Regions from separate parts of the Noviherbaspirillum sp. ST9 genome, predicted to be linked through region 2. Evidence: riboswitches for the same ligand, from Rfam matches in the RefSeq annotation. Region 2 holds a riboswitch; each other region holds the start of a gene.

Region 1 (2,254 bases), on a different contig from region 2:
GTCGCTGATGGCAAAGGCACTGTAGAGCAGCACCGCGGCGAGCCCGGTCTTGCGCATGCGGCGTTCGCGCATGCGTTCCATTTCGATCTGGAATTCAGCTTCGACCTCATCGGGAAACCGACGGCGTCGGCCCCAGAAAGTATGTTCAAGTTCTGTTTGGGGCGCGGAAGGTGTCTCGTTGATTTTGTTATCCATGAGGTAAGCGGCACCGGGGAAGTCCGACGTTTCAGCTTAACGTGCTCGCCATGCCCCGTCCAGTGCATGCATCAAGTCAAAACGGCTTCACGTAACGGGCGACGACCAGCGTCTCGGCCGATGCGTCAGCAAGGTTGTTGGAATTGCGGCGCACCATCAGTGTCATGCCAAAGGTCGCGCCGGCGCCGGCAGGCATCTGGTAATTCAGCTGGGCGCGCATTTCGCGGCCCACCGGAACCATCGAAAATACCAGGCGCTCGCGCGACGCGCCGTTTCCGCCCGATCGCGGCAGCATGTCCACCGCAAACCTGCCCGAATAGCTGCGCATCGGCTGCGATAGCGAAACACTGAGCCGGTCACCGCGCCTGACACGGTCGGCGGCAACCAGTGCGAAAGAGAAGGTGTTGGTGCGCGCCCGGGCGATGTCGTTCGCCAGGCTGTCGCTGCTGCGTGCGCCCGGCGTGATTCCATATGCAGCCTGCCCGGCGATGGCCATCTTGGGCGAGATCTGATAGGCGCCGGATACCTGCAGCGCGGTGGACGACGGCCAGGAGCCGGCATAGGCTGGCGATTCCCGTATCGGCAACACGGACACCGACAGCGCGGCGTTGCCGAAGGAACGTGAGACTTCAACCACGCCGGGGGAAGGCGCCAACATGGATTCCAGTGAAAGATACGGATTGGCGAGCAAGGCATCCTGTGGCGGCAACAGGCCGAGGACGGATGTGGAATGCCCCGATTCGGATTCGAAGGAAACGGCGATGTCGCCGGCTTCGGCCGCTCCAGGTAAATCTTCCCCGTGCGCCGGCGCGGCGAACGCCGCCAGCACAGCCAGTGCAAACGCACCGGAGGGGAATGGATGATCAGCCAACATATATCGCCTTTCTCCGACAGGTCCGACGGAAAAAGGGCGGCACTGCGCCCGCGGCGGCCCCGCTGACTTGCTGCGCCCGCAGTGAAGTCCGGAAGCTTTGCGTCACCGCCTCTCGGCGGTTTTGCCCTTACGTCATATTTCCATTTTGCATCGCGAATCGGGAAATGCAAATGAAAACGCAGCAGAATGCCTGGCGTAAAGTCGCCGGCCCACAACAAGCTGTCAGGGTGACAAGCAAGCCGCCGGAAAAAGTAGAAAAAAGGAAAGACGGATTGCCAATTTCATTCGCGGAGACGTTGCACGCGCGCGCCGTCCGGCGCGTGCTCTTCCAGCCACTCGCGCCAGACCGCAAGGAGCACGGCAACGATCACCGGGCCGACAAACATGCCGACCAGGCCGAATGCCCCCAGGCCGCCGAGCACGCCGAACAGCACCAGCAGGAAGGGAATCTGCGCGGCGCTGCTGATCACCAGCGGGCGGATCAGGTTGTCCACCCAGCTCACCACCAGCGCGCCCCACAAGAGCAGCCCGATGCCGGCCAGCGTCTCGCCCGTCATCAGCAGCCACAGCCCGAGCGAACCCCAGATGACGGGCGCGCCGAAGGGGATGAGCGCGACCAGCGCCGTAAACGCGCCCAGTAGCGCCGGTGCATGGATGCCCGCGCCCCAATAGCCAAGACCGGCGAGCGTGCCCTGCGCGAGTGCCGTCAGCACCAGTCCATACAGCACCGCCTTGGTGGTGGCGCCGATGGCTTCCAGGTAACCCTCGGCGCGCGCACCGACGAACCGGCGCAGCACACGTCGCACCTGACCGAGCAGGTTCTCGCCATCCCGGTAGACAAACAGCACCGTCAGTACGGCCAGCCCCATCTTGGCGGCATTGCGGCCGACGCCGCCGACCAGCTCAGCGACCTGTCCGAACCAGTTCTGCGCCAGTTGCAGCGCTTCCGTGCGCAAGGCAGCGGGATCACCCGCGATGCGGTCGAGGATCTGCTGCAGCCGCTCGCCGATCCAGGGAATGTCCTTGACGATGGAGGGCAGGCGTTGCGGGCCCTCGTTGATGTAACCCGACACGGCCTGGTAGGCCAGCACGAATTCATTCTGCAGCAGGCCGATCAGGCCGAGCAGCGGCAGGACGAATGCCGCGGTCAGGAGCAGCGTCATCAGCAGCGCACTCGACGTCGCC
Region 2 (2,254 bases):
CGCGCAGCTCGCTGCTGTCTTGCAGGAGCAGGGCAGCAGCGACGCGTTGCCTCAGGGCTCGTCGCCGGACGACGCCGCGTAAAACTTTCTCACGTCCCGCACATAGCGTCGCGTCTCGTTGAACGGCGGCACGCCGTTGTACTTGCGGACGTTGCCGGGGCCGGAATTGTAGGCGGCAAGCACCTCGTCGAAGGTCGCGTGCGTCCGCATCAGGTATTTCAGGTAAGCGGTGCCGGCGTGGATGTTCGTCTGCGGATCGAACAGCGCATGTGCGTTGACGACGCCGACGAACTTCGCCGTCCCCGGCGTGACTTGCATCAGTCCGCGCGCATTCTTCTTCGAGCGCGCCTTCGGGTTGTACCCGGATTCCTTCTGGATCACCGCATGGATCAGGCTCGGCGGAACGCCGTGACGCAGCGACGCATTGACGACCATGTGGTGGTAAGGCTTGGCGTCGCAGGAATGGCAGGTCGCGTTGTCGACGATATCCTGGATCGATTCGCTGTAATCCGGCGCGGGCAGCAGCGTGCGCGGCGATGCGGCGCGCCCTGCCTTGCGGAAGGCGCGCGGCTCGATACCAAACGTGCCCCACTCGGCGAGCACGTCCTGCGTGCGCACGCGCTTCTTGCGCGCCGACTCCGGTGCGACCTGGGTGGCGACTGCCTGCTGCTCGTTCTCGACGCCCGGGGCGGATTTGAAGGGCAAGGGTCCTGCACATGCGGCAAGCAATGCCGCGAAAAAAAGAGCGGACAACACCTTCACCGCCCTGGCTGTCACTGCCGCACGCGCCAGCAGGGAATTGCTGGCGTTCCCCCGCGCGGTTGCATTGTTGCTGCACATGGTTCCTCCGCTCGCGGCACGCAGATGTGCCGCATGGCCGGCATGCATTCGCGAAGGAAGTTGCTGGAGTGAAGAAAGCTGGAGGGCGGCAGGATGCGAGCGGACGGGTATCCACTCGGCAGCCCTGCTGTCATAGACATATGCCCTTAGACCAGAAGCTTTGCGTCCCCGCCTTTCGACGGGTTTGCCCTTATCGGAATGTTTGCTGCCGGAATCAGGATACGCCAATCATTTCCCAATAGAAAATGACTGAAGCATCTTGATACAAGTGCGAGGCAAATTCGCCACGAAACGATAGCGGCTTGACACGATCTACTGACACAAAGCCAACGTCTCCGGCACGATTGACTTGGTTCTGCCCGGGGGTGATACTAAATTGACATATCCAGGAGAAACTGTGGTCAAACGAATCGCCATTAATACCGGCGGGGGCGACGCGCCCGGCCTCAATGCTGTCATCCGTGCAACCGTGCTCGCCGCCATCAATCGGGGCTGGGAATGCTACGGCATCCGCGACGGCTTCAACGGCATCCTCAATCCCGACCGCTATGCTGACGGCGGCGTGTTCCGACTGACGCGCGATGGCGTGCGCGGCATCGCGCACCTGGGCGGCACGATCCTCGGGACGACCAACAAGGGCAATCCGCTGCACTATCCGGTGCAGATGCCGGACGGCACGACCAGGGACACGGACCGCTCCGGCGAGATCCTCGACTACTTCGCGAAGGAAAAACTCGACGCCTTGGTGGCCATCGGCGGCGACGGCTCGCTGACGATTGCGCATGCGTTGCACAAGATGGGCCTGCCGGTGGTCGGCGTGCCGAAGACCATCGACAACGATCTCGACAAGACCTTCACCACGTTCGGCTTCGACACGGCGGTGGCGTTTGCGACCGATTGCCTGGATCGCCTGCACAGCACGGCGGAGAGCCACCAGCGCGTGATGGTGGTGGAAGTGATGGGGCGCTACGCGGGATGGATCGCCCTGCATGCCGGCATTTCCGGCGGCGCCCACAGTATCCTGATCCCGGAAATTCCCTTCGACATCGAGAAGGTGGCGGAGAAAGTGCGCTGGCGCGACGGACTGGGCCGCATGTATTCGATTGTCGTCGTTGCCGAAGGTGCGGCCCCCGTGGAAGGCGGACGTGAAGTGGCCGAGGCGGCAGGCACCGGACATGCCGAACGCCTGGGCGGCATCGGCGAACGCGTTGCCCGCGCGCTGCAGGAGCGCACCGGCAAGGACGCGCGCGTCGTCGTACTCGGCCATCTGCTACGCGGCGGCAGCCCGACCTCCTTTGACCGCCTGGCTGCACTGCGCTTCGGCGCCGCGGCGGTGCGCGCCCTCGAGCAGAACATGTCCGGGGTGATGGTGTCGCTCGCCTTTCCAAACGTCGAATACGTCGCGCTCGAGGAA
Region 3 (2,254 bases), on a different contig from region 2:
CCAGCAGGATGCCATTCCTGGACCAGACCTTTCCCTCCTGGTCGTAATATCCGCCGTTGAAGGCATTCGCTTTTGCCATTGCAAAGGTATGGTGGCCTTCCACCTTCCGCAATGCGGCGCTGTCCGCGTGGAAGTTGATCGTCAGCGTCACGGTCGAGATCGGTGTGGGACCGCCCTTGCGTACGAACAGGCGGGGAATGAAGGTGTCGCAATGCGCGGCAATCGAGGGGAAATCCAGCGCGCGCGGCGGCACGTCGCTGATCCAGCATTGCGTGTCGCTTTCGCGGCCTCCGGAAAGCGGATCGCGGTCGACATAGCGCACGTCGTACATCTGGAGGAAGGGCACGTTGGCCGGTGATGCATAGCGCGCGCGCTCTTCCGGTGCGGCCACGTCCGGCATCGTCGATTCGGTGTCGGACCAGGCATCGCGCCGTACCGCAAACACGGCGGTGCCGGTAATCGCCGGTTCCGCATCTTCGCCCTGGCGAATGTCCATCTGCCAGTGCTGCGTCGAGCGGCCGGTTCGTACCGGATGCACGCGTATCCGGAATGTCCCTTTCTGCAGCGGCCCCGCAAAGTTGACGGTCATTGCCAGCGGGTCGCCCAACCTGCGCGGGTGCGACAGAATCGCTTGCAGCAGGGTCGCGACCGTGGTGCCGCCAAACGGCGAGATCATGTTCCAGTAATGCTCGGAAGTTGTGCCGCGGTACAGGTCGTCGCTTTCCGCCTCCAGGGCAAGCGCCTGGTCGAAGGGATGGGTCGTCATGGGATTTCTTGGTTGATTGAGAAATTCGAACACTCGTGCTTTTCAATGGTAAACAAAATCGCCGGATGGCGCAGGGCGTGCGGAAATTCACCCGAATTTCAAAAAAGTTTCCGTACGGATACAAAAATCCGGCTTGCTGCTATACTTCCTGTATCAATCCACGCAGGGCAAACCGGTCGAAAGGCCGGGACGCAAAGCTTCCGGCCTAACAGGGACACCGTCCCTCATGGTAGCGGGGCCGCCTTCTGAAGCGAAGTCAAGCTTCACGCCTTGGCATGCCTTGCCTTTTTTGGAATGCCAATGCCTAGACATCTCCTTGCCGTCCTGATGCTTTTGCCTTCAATCGCGTTCGCCGAGTGCGGCTTCACGCGCAGCGGCAATGCCATGACGATCGTGGTGGGCAAGGATGCGAAGTGCCTGTCTTCGGGAGCGTTCCGGGAGGCGCTGAAGCGGGATATTGCCGAAGCGCTGGAAGAGGATGAGGCGAGCGCTGCCGAAAAAAGGCGCGCGTTCGACGACCGTAACACGCGCGGCAGCAAGCTGTGGGCGATCGCCGAGCGGCGGCACCAGGAAAACGGCGGTCGATATTTCGGACAGAGGCGATAGCGCTTACGCGTGAATCGCGCCAGGCGACGCCGCCGTCACCACCAAGGGCATGAGGACGTCCAGTCCGTGCCGCAATTCCACCACCTGTACATCAAGCGGACCACGCTCGCCTGGCGCGAAGAGAATCCATTGCGTGCCAGCGCATGATTCGAGCAGGACAGCCGTGTCCAGGCGCGTCGATAGCAAGGCCGCAGCCTTTTCCGCATGCAAGCCTTCCTCGCACGGAAGGCTGACGCCGATGGCAAAGCCCTGGACATACCGGACGACGAGCGGCTTGTCTGCGGTATCCGGGGCAACACCGAACGCCTCGGCGAGCGCCTCCTGAAGCGCCGCGTCAGCAACCTCATCGCGCAGGAAGAGGACGACCTCGGTATCCATGTCCGGTCCTAGCCAGCCTTGCGGCGCAGGCGCGAGACCAACAGCGATCCGCCAATGGCAACCGGTATCAGCGGCAGCAGCTGCAGGACCAGCTGGCGGTCGACCAGCCCGTTTCTTGTCAGGAACATGAGCAGTCCGGCCAGGATAAGGATCATCGGAAAGGTGAAGCCCTTGGTGCCGCTTTGTTTCGTGGTTTCTTTCATTTCGCATCTCCTTGTCAAGATGGCTTCACGATAATTCCGGCGCCAGCGCTTCGCCACGGGAATGCGACGAAATGCATGGAACGCGGAGCAAAGCGTCGTGGTCGGGAATGGAGCGCGAAAAAAGGCCCGCGCGAAGGGGCGGGCCAAACCCATACTGGGCTGGTATGGGTGAGACAGACTTCAGGCGGCAACGGACAGCCGCATGGCGGATCAGCTGCCGGAAGACGTACCGGCGCGCACCGACTTCGCAGCACGGATGGCCTCGTCACGCGCCTTGCTGGTCGCAATATTGGTGTGCTCG

Evidence for each region. A riboswitch is a leader RNA that binds a small molecule or an ion and turns the genes downstream of it on or off. The one in region 2 is predicted to bind cyclic di-GMP.
Region 1: it holds a riboswitch for cyclic di-GMP, as region 2 does, so the genes downstream of both, ACNOHI_RS10655 (hypothetical protein) here and ACNOHI_RS00085 (lytic transglycosylase domain-containing protein) in region 2, are expected to answer to the same signal.
Region 3: it holds a riboswitch for cyclic di-GMP, as region 2 does, so the genes downstream of both, ACNOHI_RS10510 (hypothetical protein) here and ACNOHI_RS00085 (lytic transglycosylase domain-containing protein) in region 2, are expected to answer to the same signal.

The regions. Positions count from the first base shown of each region.
Region 1 is NZ_JBLWFR010000004.1:326,170-328,423, reverse strand. It holds gene ACNOHI_RS10660 (diguanylate cyclase domain-containing protein) at 1-195, opposite strand, end outside; gene ACNOHI_RS10655 (hypothetical protein) at 272-1,069, opposite strand; cyclic di-GMP riboswitch class I at 1,119-1,205, opposite strand; gene ACNOHI_RS10650 (AI-2E family transporter) at 1,351-2,254, opposite strand, start outside.
Region 2 is NZ_JBLWFR010000001.1:21,947-24,200, reverse strand. It holds gene ACNOHI_RS00090 (tetratricopeptide repeat protein) at 1-82, shown strand, start outside; gene ACNOHI_RS00085 (lytic transglycosylase domain-containing protein) at 52-840, opposite strand; cyclic di-GMP riboswitch class I at 955-1,039, opposite strand; gene ACNOHI_RS00080 (6-phosphofructokinase) at 1,238-2,254, shown strand, end outside.
Region 3 is NZ_JBLWFR010000004.1:293,569-295,822, forward strand. It holds gene ACNOHI_RS10505 (acyl-CoA thioesterase) at 1-766, opposite strand, end outside; cyclic di-GMP riboswitch class I at 923-1,012, shown strand; gene ACNOHI_RS10510 (hypothetical protein) at 1,067-1,372, shown strand; gene ACNOHI_RS10515 (hypothetical protein) at 1,376-1,750, opposite strand; gene ACNOHI_RS10520 (hypothetical protein) at 1,759-1,953, opposite strand; gene ACNOHI_RS10525 (DUF4148 domain-containing protein) at 2,164-2,254, opposite strand, start outside.